DNA from 2 places in the Mesorhizobium sp. WSM4833 genome. Region 1 is predicted to be linked to the other one. Evidence: riboswitches for the same ligand, from Rfam matches in the RefSeq annotation. Region 1 holds a riboswitch; the other holds the start of a gene.
What was found. A riboswitch is a leader RNA that binds a small molecule or an ion and turns the genes downstream of it on or off. The one in region 1 is predicted to bind thiamine pyrophosphate.
Positions count from the first base shown of each region.

Region 1 (7,482 bases):
AGCTCGGCTTCGACACCCTCCCAGGTCGAGACTTCGAGCGTGAAATCGACCGACCCATTGGCCAGCGCCTCATAGGCTGAGGTGCCGAGCGTCACCGTCTCGAAATTGCCCTTGCCGCCGTCGTGGCGGATGATGGTCGATATCAGCGCGTTTTCCCAGGCACTGCCGAAGCCGCCATAGATCAAGCCGTCGAGGCTTCTTGGGCTTTTGATCTCGTTGCGTGCCGCATTGAAGACCACGCGGCCTGTTTCGGATTGCACCACCGCATAGACGCCCTTCAGATCCGCCCCGGCGGTTCTCTGGGTGAACAGGCTGATGGTGCCGTTGATGCCGAAATCGGCGACGCGGTTTGCGACCAGCGTGCCCGCACCGGTATCGCTGTAGGGCAGGATGTCGACCTCGAGCCCGGCTTCGCGATAAAACCCTTTGTCGCGGGCGACGAACAGTCCGATGTGGTTGGTATTGACCGTCCAGTCGAGGGCGACGGTGACCTTTTGTGCCGCCGATTGTGCTCGAGCCCGACCCGTCCCGGCAATCAAGGGAAGGCCGGTGGCAAGGGTCAGCAACAAGGCCTGCCGACGCGTCAAGTCAGTCATGATCGTGTCCTTTGGATGGATTGGGGTTGAGGATGATGTCGAGGATTTCGGCCTCGAGCGCGCTTGCCTGGCGCGCGGCATCGCCGCCAAGGCTGCGCGGGCGCGGCAACGGCACCCTGATTTCACGCACAATGCGGGCCGGGCGCGCCGACAGCACATAGATGCGGTCGGACAGGAACACGGCTTCGCGCACGTCATGGGTGATCAAGAGCGCCGTCCAGCGATGATGCCGCCACATCTGTTCGAGCCAGCGCTGCATGGCGGTGCGGGTCAGCGCATCGAGCGCGCCGAACGGCTCGTCGAGCAGGAGCATGTCGCGCTCCTGCACCACGGTGCGCAGCAAGGCCGCGCGCTGGCGCATGCCGCCGGACAGCTGCGCGGGAAAATGCTGCTCGAAGCCGGCAAGCCCGAATTCGGCAAACAACGGCGCAACGCGCGCCCGCGCCGCCTGTCTCCTCATACCTTGCACTTCGAGCCCGAGCGTCGTGTTGTCGAGGATGCGCCGCCATGGCATCAGCGCGTCGCGCTGCGGCATGAAGGCGAAGTGCCTGCCGTGGTCGTCGAGCCGCGCGCCGTCGAACAAAATCTCGCCCTCGCCATGCTCGGCGCCGGTCAGAAGCTGGAACAGCGTCGACTTGCCGGCACCCGAGGGTCCAAGGATCGAGACGAACTCACCAGCGCCGACGCTGAGCGAAATATCGGCCAGCACGTCGAGCCCACCGAACGCCTTGTGCACATGCCGCAGTTCGAGCCGGCTCATCGCCAGGCCCCCTTCCCGGCAGTTTCCCTGCCGGCTCGCTCCCAGGGCATGGCAAGGCGCTGCAGCAACACGGTCAACCCGAACAGGACAAGGGTCAGCGCCGCGCAGACACCGACGGCGGCAAGAACCAGATCAGGACGGAAATTGTTTTTGGCGTTGAGCATGTAGATGCCCAGACCCTTCGCGGCACCGGCATATTCAGCGAAGATGGCGCCGACCACCGCATAGGTGATGGAGATCCTCAACCCGGCAAAGAAGTAAGGCAGCGCCGAAGGCAGCCGCGCCAGCAGGAAGATGCGCCAGCGCCCTGCCCCCATGGCGCGCAGCATTTGCCCGATCTCGGCCTCGGTCGCCTCATAGCCTTCGACCAATGCAACCAGCATCGGAAAGAAGGTGACCAGCGCCACCAGCATGATCTTGGGCGCCAGCCCGAAGCCGAACCACAGCACCACCAGCGGCGCGATCGCCACCAGCGGCAAGGTCTGGCTGACGATGAAGACGGGAAACAACGCACGCCGCAGCGGCTGGAAGAAGTCGACCAGCATCGACAGCACGAAGGCGGCGCTGAGCGAACAGGCAAAGCCAAGAAGCGTGGCACGGATGGTCGGAACGGCATTGTCGGCCAGCGCCTCGCGATTGAGCATCGCTTGCTCGAAGACGCGTGACGGCGCCGGCAGTATCGTGGCCCTGATGCCGGAATAGGTGGCATAAAGCTCCCACGCCAGCAGGAGCAAACCGGCCGAGATCACGGCCGGCATTGCCTTGACGAGAAAGCTCGCGATCGGGCGCGAAGCGACTGATGATGAGACCACGGGAAATAACCTTTGACGGCCGCGAGAGCGGCGCGGCTTCAGACGGCCGACGGGCTGTTGGCCGAGACCGTGACGTCGAGGGTTACGTGGCCAGCGCCTAGTCCGAAACGGCAGAAAGCCTCGTCCAGCGCCGAAAAGATCGCACCGGCATCACCGCGCAGTTTCGTGCAGAAATGTTTGGAGCGCTCATAGACGCCGGACTGCTTGAGAAAGTCTATGCAGCCGTAGATCTCGTCCATGTGGTCGTCTGTGCCCATCACATAGAGCGAGAACTGCGCCGCCGCAGGCTGGCCGGTGGCAGCAGCATTGCGCACCGCCGCGATGGCCGCGTCCTTGCGCGGGCCGAGTGGACCGACGGGCCCGCCAAACGCATCGGAGCGGCAGATCGGATCGTCCGGCTCGCCAGGGCAGCCGCGCGAGATGGTGGCCGACAACACGCAATGTTTGCCGCTGCGTGCCGCCGCCACGAAGAGGTCGCGCATGGCAGGAAACAGCACTTCGGGCGGCCCGACCAGCAAGGTCGAGATGTCGTCGGTCTCGATCCTGAGTTTGTCGCGCCAGGGATCGAGCGCACCGAGCGCGCCAAGGATGACACCGACGAAATCGTCGGTCATGGGATATAGGGAAATCTGTGCGCCTGAAAACATCGCCCGCCTCGCTCCGCTGGTATTACCCAGATCAGCTTCTAGGGTCTGTGGGCTTGCCGCCCCCGTCTCAGCCCCGACCGTACGGAGCACCCCTGTGGATGTGCGCCTTTAAGCATCATTCGAGTTGAAGGAAAAGCCGTTTCTTCATCGCACTGCGCCAAAAGCATTGCGCCAGGGCGGGCGCGGTTGGCTCTGCCGGCGCGAGAATTTATCGGGAACCTTCACCAGGCCGCGAGGTTGTCCCACCAGTCGCTACGCGACGAGTTCACAGACAATGGAGACAAACCATGTTCATGAAAATCCTCGCAGCTTCGGCGCTCACCATTGGCCTGGCGACATCGGCCATGGCGCAGAGCAATGGCACAAGCGGCACCGACGGATCCGGCGGCAGCGGCAAGTCGGTCACCGTCGACCCAAATACGCCGGCTTCGCCGAACACGGTAGACCCCGGCACGACCAACAGTACGACGGCAGCACCGGGCGCCACGAATTCAAACGCGGATGAAAATTGCCCTGCCCATCCGCAGGGCGCACAGCCCGATGCCAGTGGAACGTCGCCGGGCACCACCGCGCCGACAGTTAATGACAACCATTGCGGCAAGTAGGAATTGCAATGAAAAGAAGCCGCGGAGCGAGCGCTCCGCGGCTTCTCAAATCCTGTCGTATCAGTGTATCTACGGCACCGCTTTTTCCCGAACCGGCAGCTTCCACCCCGGCCTGACGAAGTGGCAGGTGTATCCGTTGGGATATTTCTCCAGATAGTCCTGATGCTCGGGCTCGGCTTCCCAGAAGGGGCCAACGGGTGCGACTTCAGTGACGACCTTGCCCGGCCACAGGCCCGAGGCATCGACATCGGCGATCGTGTCCTCGGCGATGCGCTTCTGTTCGTCGCTGGTGTAGTAGATAGCCGAGCGATAGCTCATCCCGACATCGTTGCCCTGACGGTTGCGGGTCGTCGGATCGTGGATCTGGAAGAAGCGTTCCAGCAGCGTGCGATAGCTTATGATGGCCGGATCGAAATTGATCTCGATGGCTTCGGCATGGCTGCCGTGGTCGCGGTAGGTGGCGTTGGGCACGTCGCCGCCGCTGTAGCCAACACGGGTGGAAATGATGCCGGGATAGCGCCGTATCAAATCCTGCATACCCCAGAAGCAGCCACCGGCAAGGACTGCGCGTTCGGTCGAAGTCGCCATATCACGTCTCCTCAAAGGCAAGTTTGTCTGGACATAGATGGGCATTGTCACCTGCTTCGTCCAGCGGACCGGCGGATCTGCTTCAGTTGCTCGGTCGGGCGAGGCCGTCGATAGCACCCGGCAACTGCCGCGCGCCAGGCGGAATGGCGGCGAAGCTGATCGCCACCGGCGGCGCCTTGAGCGACCAGTCGAAAAGAAAGGTTTTGACCGGGATGTCGCCCACCCACGCCTGCAGATAAGATGGCACATCGCGCCCGGGCCAGACCAGCAATATGCCATGCTCGCGCAGCCGCTCCTTGGTGATCCAGGGGGCGTACTGCATGTTCAGTTCGGTGAAGATCGACGGCTTGTCATAGGCATTGAGGCCCGCCAGCGGCGCAATAAGGGCATGGCCGCCGACGATGTCGAGCCGATCGGGCGTCGCAGCGTGCCAGACAGCCTCTGCCTCATCCGAGATCTTTTGCGCCGGCCAGCAGACGGCGTCCATGCGCCCACGCAGATTGCATTTCGTCCAGCGGATGCCCGCATAGGCACCGGATATGCCGACAATGGAGATGAGCGCGCAGATCGCCAGCTTTCGCATCTCGATGGCGCCGAGGCGATGGCCCAGCAAGGCGAGCGCCACAACGCCAGCAAGATTGTACATCGGCGCGCCCCAGGCCTCGCCGGCGCCGGTGAACAGGGACGCCACCATCACGAGGATCGCCGGGCCAACCCCCATCCACAAGAGATAGACCAGCGTGCCGCGCCCGACGGGCTTTTGCGGCGCGGGCGAGCGCCGCAGCAGCCCTGATATCGCCAGCACCAGAAGAAAGCCGCAGAGCCCAGCCATCTGGACGCCGATATAATAAAAGCGGGAGCGATGGGCCACCACCCACTGATCGCGCCAGGCGGCATAGGTCAGCGGCAGGAAATCGACGCGGCAGAGTTCGGCGGCCAGTGGAGCGGCGACAGCGCCGAAAACCGCGAGCCCGAGCCATGGCCAGGGCGTGGCGAGCCGACTGCGTGCGCGTGTGTCCGACAGCAGCCAGATCGCCCCGAAAAGCAATAATAGGCCGGTGGAAAGCTTGGCATAGAGCCCGACGCCCGACACCAGCCCGAGCGCCAGCCACCAGCCCGGCCCACCACCACGGCCCGCACGCCACAACAGCCAGCAGATAGCGGCCCAGAAGGGCATCTGCGCGTAGTCATGATTGAACTGTGGGGTCGGCCAGCCGAAGAAATAGAGCGACGGCATCAGAAGCACGGCGGCCAGCGCGCGGGTTCGCCCGAGCATGTCGCGGGCCAGCAGATAGACTAGCACGAAAGTGGCCGAGATCGTTAGCTGAGCCACGAGATATTGCGGCCAGCGGAACGATCCGGTCAGAAGATGGCTGATCTCGAGCAGCCAGCCGGGAAGCTGTGGATGCTTGTAGGTCAACAGCACCCATTCGCGGCCCCACATGAAGCCTTCGACGACATCGTTGGGCGGTGACACGTCGACAAGCGCGGGCGCCACGGTCCAGCACAGGATCTGTGTCAGGCATAAAAGCGCCAGGCCGGCTTCTGGATAGCGCGTCAGCCCCTGCCAGATCGACGACTGCCGCCAGTCGCCTGGAACAGAACTGCCCACCGGCAGCCAACCGTTCATGGGTTCGTCGATTCGCGTCATGCGGTGGATAAATCACACCGGACGGTTTTTGGAACAGCCCAGAACTCGAAGCTTACGAAAATGTATACTTGGGCGACCATGGCAAAACCAAGATTGAGGCAGAGTTTCGCGCCACCATGCCGCCTCTCTCATCATCACATGCCAGCAGGACAACAATGGAACACGCCGTCCCGAAGCGCCCTGAACATGCCGGGCACGGCGCATCGGGCGTGATCGCGGCAGGCGTCGCCTACGCCTGACCGGTTCCCGTCCCCAAAAAAGCATCCAGGATTTGATAAATGCGCCACCACCATGCCGTCATCCACTACCGTGCGCTCGATTTCTGGATGGCCCGTGCGGCCGTTCTCGTGATCATCTGCCTGCAGCTTCTGGTCATCAACAATCTCTCATTCGGGCCGCGCTGGCTAGCGCCCGCACTGGAGGCCGCTCTGCTGCTGCCCTTGTCGGTGGCCACCGCCTGGACACAGGCCGCCACCCGCAAGGCGGTCGAGGACCACGAGTGGCATGCGATCGGCCAGTTTCGGGTCATGATCCGCAGAACAGCCCTGACCATGACCGCCATCATCAGCATCATGAACTGCGGTTCGCTGGTCCTGCTGGTGCGTGCCTTGCTGGAGGGCCATGGCGGCAACAGCGGCACGACGCTGCTGATCGACGCACTCAACATCTGGGTCACCAACGTCATCGTCTTTGCCTTGTGGTTCTGGAGCACCGACCGCGGCGGCCCGCCGACCTGCGGCCTCGTCAAGCTTGCGCAGGCCGATTTCCTGTTCGCGCAGATGACGTTGAACGACCGTGACCTCCGAGACTGGCTGCCCGGTTTCGTCGATTATTTCTTCCTCGCCTTCACCAATGCGACAGCGTTTTCACCCACCGATACCTTGCCCCTTTCCCAGCGCGCCAAGCTGCTGATGATGGCCGAGGCCATGATCTCGCTGCTGACCATCGCGCTGGTCGCGGCACGCGCGGTCAACATTCTCGCTTGATCGGCCCGACACGCGAAATAGCCCGCCCGGCGCACCGGAACGGGCTATTTTGGGTTGCCTTCGACAGTTGAAATGCAGCGCCGGACTAGTGGCGCTTGCCCAGCCTGTAGCTGTTGCCGCCCAGCAGGTTCACGCCGAGCCCGCTCAGAACGCCACCGACGATGCCGGTCTTGTTGCCGTTCAGAATGCCTGAGACGACATTGCCGCTCAGGATGTTGTTGCCGCTGAGCACGTCGTTCAGCGCGGTGATCTTGCCAAGGTCGATGGACGGCGAAACATTGATCAGGCTGCTCGAATTGCCTCCCCAGCCGCCCGAACCTCCGCACCCACAACCTGCCTCGGCGGCTCCAACGGACGATGCAACTGCAACAGCGGCGAAAATAACAGTGAACTTGTTCATGAAAGCTACTCCCGTTTGATGATGGAGATGGCTTCCGTCTTCTGTGGTCTACCTCTTGCTTAACAATATATGAACACTTCATCCGCTCAAGTCTTTATCTAGTTTCGGTGCTTCAATCAAAAGTTAACAATAATCATTATGCATAACCGACATGATTAACTTGCTTATCACAACGGACGACGACGAGACCGGTCAACTCGAATGCCGCTCAGCAATGGCCGATCGGAAATGCAAAAAAGCCCGCCCGGCGTGAGCCGAAGCGGGCAGCGGTCGGTCCTGGAAATGAGAGCCACGCCGCGCCAGGTCCACCTGTCTCGGTAATTCCGTCAGGCAGCAGCCAACAGACGACGCGGTGCCAACAGCTACTCCTCCACCCCCGGTTTGAATCTCCGCACCACAAACTCGAACAGCACGTCCGAAATCCACATCGCACAGAC
Region 1 covers NZ_JBVVQG010000002.1:19,282-26,763, forward strand. Annotated here, with positions in the region: gene AC0L2D_RS03145 (ABC transporter substrate-binding protein) at 1-596, opposite strand, end outside; gene AC0L2D_RS03150 (ABC transporter ATP-binding protein) at 589-1,356, opposite strand; gene AC0L2D_RS03155 (ABC transporter permease) at 1,353-2,114, opposite strand; gene AC0L2D_RS03160 (YkoF family thiamine/hydroxymethylpyrimidine-binding protein) at 2,207-2,815, opposite strand; TPP riboswitch at 2,806-2,919, opposite strand; gene AC0L2D_RS03165 (hypothetical protein) at 3,103-3,420, shown strand; gene msrA (peptide-methionine (S)-S-oxide reductase MsrA) at 3,490-4,008, opposite strand; gene AC0L2D_RS03175 (glycosyltransferase family 39 protein) at 4,091-5,638, opposite strand; gene AC0L2D_RS03180 (hypothetical protein) at 5,938-6,645, shown strand; gene AC0L2D_RS03185 (hypothetical protein) at 6,731-7,045, opposite strand; gene AC0L2D_RS03190 (hypothetical protein) at 7,408-7,482, opposite strand, start outside.

Region 2 (7,482 bases), on a different contig from region 1:
AGGGCGGCGATGGTTTTCTGGAACGAGGCCGGATCGCGCTCGTAATAGGCCGGATCGGCGATGTTGTTCTCCAGCCGCGAGATAGAGGCCATCACAGCTTCGATTTTCTTCGGCAGGGATTCCAGTGCGAATTTCTGCTTGAACGACAGTTTCTTCGCCGGCACTTTTGGCGCGGCGGCTTCGCTCTTGTCTGACGCGGGCGCCTCGCCATTTTCGGCTCTCGCCCGCGCCTTGCGGTCGTCCAGCTTCGTGCCGCCGCGCTGCGCCAGCATGTCGGAGTAGCCACCGGCATATTCGATCCAGCGGCCTTCACCATCCGGCGCGATCAGGCTGGTCACGGTGCGGTCGAGGAAATCGCGGTCGTGGCTGACCAGGATGACGGTGCCGGCGAAACCGGCGACCAGTTCCTGCAGCAGTTCAAGCGTCTCCATGTCGAGATCGTTGGTCGGCTCATCGAGCACCAGAAGGTTTGCGGGCCGCGCCAGCACGCGCGCCAGCAAGAGCCGCGCCCGCTCGCCGCCGGACAACTCGCGCACCGGCGTGCGCGCCTGCTCCGGCTTGAACAGGAAATCCTTCATGTAGGAGACCACGTGGCGCTGCTCGCCATTGATGACGAGGTTTTCGCCGCGCCCATCGGTGAGATATTGTGCCAGCGTCTCCTGCGGGTCGACCGCCTCACGCTTCTGGTCGAGCGTTGCGATCTCCAGATTGGTGCCGAGCCGCACCGAACCGGCGTCCGGCTTCATCTCGCCGGTCAGCATCTTCAAGAGCGTGGTCTTGCCGGCGCCGTTCGGCCCGACCAGGCCAACGCGATCGCCACGCTGGATGCGGGTCGAAAACGCCTTGACCACGGTGAGATCGCCAAAGCTCTTTTCGATGTTTTTCGCCTCGATCACCAGCTTGCCGGACTCGGTGGCGTCGCTCGCCACCATGGTCGCCGACCCTTCGGCCCCGCGATGACCGCGAAAACGCTGGCGCATGGTCTGCAACTCGCCGAGCCGGCGCATGTTGCGCTTGCGCCGCGCCGTCACGCCGTAGCGCAGCCAATGCTCTTCGCGAACGATCTGGCGACCGAGCTTGTGCTGCTCGCGTTCTTCTTCCTCCAGAACCAGGTCGCGCCATTCCTCGAAATGGCCGAAGCCCTTGTCCAGCCTGCGGGTCTGGCCGCGATCGAGCCAGACCGTGGCGCGCGACACGCGTTCGAGGAAGCGGCGGTCGTGCGAGATGACGATCAGCGCCGAGGAGGTGCGGATGAGTTCTTCTTCCAGCCATTCGATGACCGAGAGGTCGAGATGGTTGGTCGGCTCATCGAGCAGCAGGATATCGGGCTCCGGCGCCATGACGCGGGCAAGGGCGGCGCGCCTCGCCTCGCCGCCCGACAGGTCGTTCGGACGTTCCTCACCCGACAGGCCGAGATGCTCCATCAGATAGCTGGCGCGGTAGGGATCGTCGGCGGGGCCAAGCCCGGCCTCGACATAGGCGCGGACAGTGGCAAAACCTTCCATGTCGGGCATCTGCGGCAGATAGCGGACGGTCGCCGAAGGCTGGCGGAACACTTCGCCGTCCTGCGGCTCGATCAGGCCGGCGGCGATCTTCAGCAGGGTCGACTTGCCGGACCCGTTGCGGCCGACCAGTGCGATCTTGTCGCCGGTCGAAGCCGTCAAGGCGGCGCCATCGAGCAGCGGCGTGCCGCCGAAGGTCAGTTTTATCCCGTCGAGGTTGAGAAGGGGCGGGGCCATGTCAGCTTTCAGGTAAGGGATAGGGATGAGCGAGCAGCATCGCGCGGCCATGGCCGAGCGCGATTTCGAGGCGGCCCCCGGTCTTGTCGGACTTGACCTCGTTGGAAATGGTCAGCGACGAACCGAACGCCACCTTGACGTGAGCGAGCGGCCATTTGGCGCCGGTGACGGTCAGGCCGTCGAGCTCGGAAAAGCCGAGCACCGAAAACAGCGTGCCGTCGGCATAGTCGAAGCCGGCCGTTCCACGCAGCAGGGGGATGCCTTCCTGAGCGCCGCTGGTCAAAAGCACGTCCGTTCCCGCCTCCGCCAGCCGCAGGCCGAGCGACAGATGCAGAAAAGCGTGGTCGGCGCGCTTGCCGCCAAAGGCGCCGGCCAGCACCAGCCGGGTCGCGCCGCGCTCCAGTGCCGCGGCGACGGCAAGTTCGCCATCGGTCTGGTCCTTTTCCGCCGGGAAGGTCCGGCGCGGCACGGAAGCGAGATCGTCCGGCAGGTTGGCCGGCACCGAATCGAAATCACCCACCCACAGCTCCGGCACGAGACCCAGCAACCGCGCATGACCGATGCCGGCGTCGGCGGCGATGACGCGGGAGCCTTTGACCTGACGGTCGAGCCGTGGCGTACGGATGAGATCGCCGCCAAGCAGGATGGTGAATGTGCTCATATCGTGTGGCCCTTACCAGCCCGGCACGGGAAACGGAAGGCGGCAAACTCCCGCTTGCATGGCGGATCGGCCCGGCCTATGTGTCGAAACGCTCTAACGGGGTGCCGGACGCGATCTTCGCGGACCGGCTGAGAGGCAGTCTCGCCAACCCGCTGAACCTGATCCGGTTTGTACCGGCGGAGGGATTAGACGTTTCGGACAGTCCGACGCCTCAATTCCTTTCAATTCAAACGAAGGAGGCGCCGATGCGCACGCTTTTATACGCTCTTGTTTCAGCAACGGTCGTGGCCTTGTCCGGGCCCGCCTTGGCCAAGGACAAGCTCACCGTCTACACCTATGAGAGTTTCACCGCCGACTGGGGTCCGGGTCCCGTGGTGAAGAAGGAGTTCGAGGCCGAATGCGGCTGCGACGTCGACTTCGTCTCGGTCGCCGATGGCGTCGCGCTGCTCAACCGCGTCAGATTGGAAGGCGCATCGACCAAGGCCGATATCGTGCTTGGCCTGGATACCAATCTCACCGCCGATGCCAAGGCGTCAGGCTTGTTCGCGCCGCATGGCGCGGTGACGGATGTCAATGTGCCGGGCGGCTGGAGCGACGACACTTTTGTCCCCTTCGACTACGGCTATTTCGCTGTCGTCTACGACACGCAGAAGATGAAGACGCCGCCGAAGAGCCTGAAGGAGCTGATCGAAGGCAGTGCCAACGACAAGATCGTCATCCAGGATCCGCGCACCTCGACGCCAGGCCTCGGCCTGCTTCTTTGGGTCAAGTCGGTCTATGGCGACAAGGCACCCGAGGCCTGGGCCAAGCTCAAGGCCAAGGTGCTGACCGTGACGCCGGGCTGGAGCGAGGCCTATGGGCTGTTCACCAAGGGCGAGGCGCCGATGGTGCTGTCCTACACGACGTCGCCAGCCTACCACATGGTCGCCGAGAACACGGAGCGCTACCAGGCGGCCTCCTTCGAGGAGGGCGAGTATCTGCAGATCGAGGTGGCGGGTATCACCACGACAGGAGCCAAGAATCCGCTGGCGGCCAAGTTCATGGCCTTCATGACCGGGCCGAAATTCCAGGATGCCATCCCCGAGACCAACTGGATGTTCCCGGCAGGCAAGACCGACAAGCCGCTCAATTCGGCCTTCGACAAACTGGTCAAGCCAACGAAGACCTTGCTGTTCAGCCCGCAAGAGGTCTCTGCCAACCGCAAGGCCTGGGTCGATGAATGGCTGGCGGCGATGAGCAAGTAGGCAGCGCGATGGCGCCGGCGCATTCCACGGATTCCCGCGTCAGTGCCGGCATTGTAGCGCTCGCTGCAATCGCGCTGCTGATCGGCGGCGCGTTTGCCGGCCTGCTTTTCGAGGGCGCCCATGATTTCTCGGGCGCCTGGGCAGCCTTCGATCCCTATCTGCTTCGCGTCATTCGCTTCACGCTCTGGCAAGCGGTCCTGTCGACGCTGCTTTCGGTCATCCCGGGGCTGTTTGTGGCGCGCGCTCTGTCGCGGCATCCACGTTTCTTCGGCCGCGCCTTCATCCTGCAGATCTTCGCCGTGCCGTTGGCGCTGCCGGCCATCGTTGCAGCGCTCGGCATCCTGGCGCTTTATGGCCGTGCCGGCTACTTCGCCGGCGTGCTTGCCGTTATCGGCGGCGGAAGCTGGCCGGGCATCTATGGCCTGTCCGGCATTCTCGTCGCCCATGTCTTCTTCAACCTGCCGCTGGCGACGCGGCTGTTCCTCGAGGCGCTGCAGACCATACCGGCCGACCAATGGCGGCTGGCGAGCCAACTCGGCATGGCGGCCCGGCCGGCGTTCCGGCTGATCGAATGGCCAACGCTGCGCGCCGCACTGCCCGGCGTCGCCGGGCTTGTGTTCATGCTCTGCATCACATCCTTCACGATCGTGCTGACGCTCGGCGGCGGGCCGGCCGCGACGACGCTTGAGGTCGGCATCTACCAGGCGCTGCGCTTCGATTTCGATCCCGCACGGGCCGTTGCACTGACGCTGCTGCAGATCGCCTTGACCTTTATCGTGGTGCTGGCACTGACGCGGCTAGGCGCCAATGTGGTCAGCGACACCAATTTGCCGGTCGCGCAACGCCGCTATCTCTCGGTCAATCGGAGCGAGACCTGGTTGAACGCGCTACTCATCGTCCTGGCGCTGCTGTTCGTCGTCGGGCCGATGGCGGCAACCGTGATGGCCGGATTGAGTGCCGATCTCGCCCGCTTGGCCGGCGAGGCCACTGTCCGGCAGGCAACGCTGACCAGCGCGGCGCTCGCCTTCCTGTCGGCGCTGCTTTCGGTGATGCTGTCGCTGGCGCTGACCATGGCGCGGCGGGCACTGGCGCTGAACCGCCGTGCCGGCGCAAAGACACTGCTCGAGCACGCGACCGATACAGGCGCCGGTTTTGTCCTGGTCGTGCCGCCGATCGTCGTCGGCGCCGGCTGGTTCCTGTTGTTGCGCCATGTCGGCGATGTCTTCGCCATCGCCCCGGTCATGGTCGTCACCGTCAACGCGGTGATGGCGATGCCGTTTGCGCTCCGCGCCGTGCGTCCCGCCTATGATGCGGCGAGCGAGCGTCACGAACGGCTCTGTGCACAGCTCGGCATTGCGGGCTGGAACCGGCTGATGCTGGTCGACTGGCCGTCGCTGCGGCGACCGCTCGCCACGGCCTTCGCTTTCGCCATGGCGCTGTCGCTCGGCGATCTCGGTGTCATTGCCTTGTTCGGCAGTGATTCCGTGCAGACATTGCCCTACCTTCTTCTGGCTCGGATGGGCAGCTACCGCACCGAGGATGCCGCCGGCCTCGCACTGCTGCTCGGCCTCGTCTGTCTCGCGTTGATCGTGGCGGCGCACTGGCTGGGAAGGGAGGAGGTCCGTGATGCGTGAAAAGGCGGCCAACGGGCTCGCGAAGGGCGCGCCGGTGCGGCTGGACAAAGTGTCGTTCAGCTATGGCAGCTATGGCGAGGCGCCGCTTGTTTTCGATGTCGAGTTTGCCGCGGCGACGATCACCGCCATCATGGGGCCGAGCGGTTCGGGCAAGTCGACGCTGCTCAATCTGGTCGCCGGCTTCGAGACCCCACGGTCGGGCCGCGTGCTGATCGGCGGTGTCGATGTCAGCGCCGAGCCGGCCTCGGCGCGGCCAGTGTCGATGGTGTTCCAGGAGAACAATCTCTTCGCGCATCTTTCCGTCGAGCAGAATGTCGGGCTCGGCCGCTCGCCATCCCTGCGGCTGACCGAGGCGGACCGCGCCGCGGTCGCCGAGGCGCTTGCGCGCACCGGTCTTGCGGGCAAGGAGAAACGCCTGCCGCGCGAGCTCTCGGGGGGCGAACGCCAGCGCGTCGCACTGACCCGCGTGCTGGTGCGCGACCGACCGGTGTTGCTGCTCGACGAGCCCTTCGCTTCGCTCGGACCGGCTTTGCGCGACGAGATGCTGGACCTGGTTGCCGCCGTTCATGCCGAACGCGCCATGACAGTGCTGTTCGTCACGCACCAGCCGGAGGATGCACGCCGCATCGGCGAGCATATGGTGTTTGTCGACAATGGGTTGGTCGCCGCCACCGGCAAGGCTGATGATTTCTTTGCCGGGGCTGGTCCGGAGGCGTTCCGGCGCTATATCGGCGCGGGTGCCGGATATTCCACATCACGCGATGTTGCCCGGAAGCGGACATAATTTACGGTCAAACCGGCTCCAGGCGATGTGGCGTTTGCTTGCCATGACCGGGGGAGTGTGGCTAGGTCCGCCCTACCGGTCCGGCACAGGCCGTGATTTGCCTGCAGTATCCGGCGCCCGCCCCTGGGACGGGCCGCGGATACTGCAGCAGTTTGAGATATGGCACGTGAACATTCTGAAGATCGTCCCCGATTTTCAATGTCATGTGCCGGGACCCGAAAGGAAGCCGTTCTGGCGATCGGCGCTAACACATTGGGAATGAAACCGCTGGCGCGCTTCCTCGCGCTGGCCGGCTTTGCCGTGGCGTTGGCAAGCTGCCAGATGTTCACGCCGCCGGAGGTTCAGGAATCCGGCTTCCAGCCTTCCGACAAGCCGATCACGGTGGACAATGTCGGCGCCAACAACAAGCTCGCCGAATTGGCCAGGGCGCAGCATCCGCGCATCCTGGCGACCTATGGCGGCGAATATTCCGATCCCAAGCTCGAGCGCATGGTCGCCAAGGTGGTCGGTAGTTTGACGGTGGTGTCCGCCAACCCGACACAGACCTATCGCATCACCATTTTGAATTCGCCCAATGTCAATGCCTTCGCGCTGCCGGGCGGCTATCTCTACATCACGCGCGGCCTCCTGGCGCTGGCCAATGATTCGGCCGAGCTTGCCGCTGTCATCGCGCATGAGATGGGCCATGTCACCGCCAATCACGGCTTGCAGCGCCAGCAACTCGAGGCAGAGGAAGGCCTGGCGACCAAGGTGGTTTCCGATGTGCTCGGCGACAGCCCGACCGCCAAGGCGGCGTTGATCCGCGGCAAGCTGAGGCTCGCGCAATTCTCGCGCAACCAGGAGCTGGAAGCCGACGCCATCGGCATCAAGTCGATCGGCGAGGCCGGCTACGATCCTTTCGCCGCCGGCCGCTTCCTGCAATCAATGTCGGCCTACACGGATTTCCGCTCGATCAGCGGCGCCACCGACGCCAGCCTCGACTTCCTGGCCACGCACCCCAATACGCCGCAGCGCATCGATCTGGCGCAGCGCCATGCCCGCCAGTTCGGCGCGCCGGGCGTCGGCACGCGCGACCGCGATTCCTTCCTCGCCGGCATAGACGGCCTGCTCTATGGCGACACGCCGGAAGAAGGCTATGTGCGCGGCGAAACCTTCCTGCATCCGGGCCTTGGCGTATCGTTCACGGTACCGGACGGCTTCATCATCGACAATTCGGCGGCAGCGGTGACGGCCACCGGCCCCGGCGACATAGCGATCCGTTTCGATGGCGTGTCGATCGACAAGAACCGGGCGCTGACGGACTATATCCGCAGCGGCTGGGTGGCTGGTCTCGTCGACAGCAGCGTCAGGCAGGAAACCATCAACGGCAACGAGGCAGCGACCGCGCATGCCGGCGCCGAAGGCTGGCAGTTCGACATTG
Region 2 covers NZ_JBVVQG010000010.1:188,210-195,691, forward strand. Annotated here, with positions in the region: gene AC0L2D_RS21645 (ABC-F family ATP-binding cassette domain-containing protein) at 1-1,739, opposite strand, end outside; gene AC0L2D_RS21650 (thiamine diphosphokinase) at 1,741-2,400, opposite strand; TPP riboswitch at 2,488-2,602, shown strand; gene thiB (thiamine ABC transporter substrate binding subunit) at 2,646-3,644, shown strand; gene thiP (thiamine/thiamine pyrophosphate ABC transporter permease) at 3,653-5,278, shown strand; gene thiQ (thiamine ABC transporter ATP-binding protein) at 5,271-6,062, shown strand; gene AC0L2D_RS21670 (M48 family metalloprotease) at 6,321-7,482, shown strand, end outside.
Region 2: it holds a riboswitch for thiamine pyrophosphate, as region 1 does, so the genes downstream of both, thiB (thiamine ABC transporter substrate binding subunit) here and AC0L2D_RS03160 (YkoF family thiamine/hydroxymethylpyrimidine-binding protein) in region 1, are expected to answer to the same signal.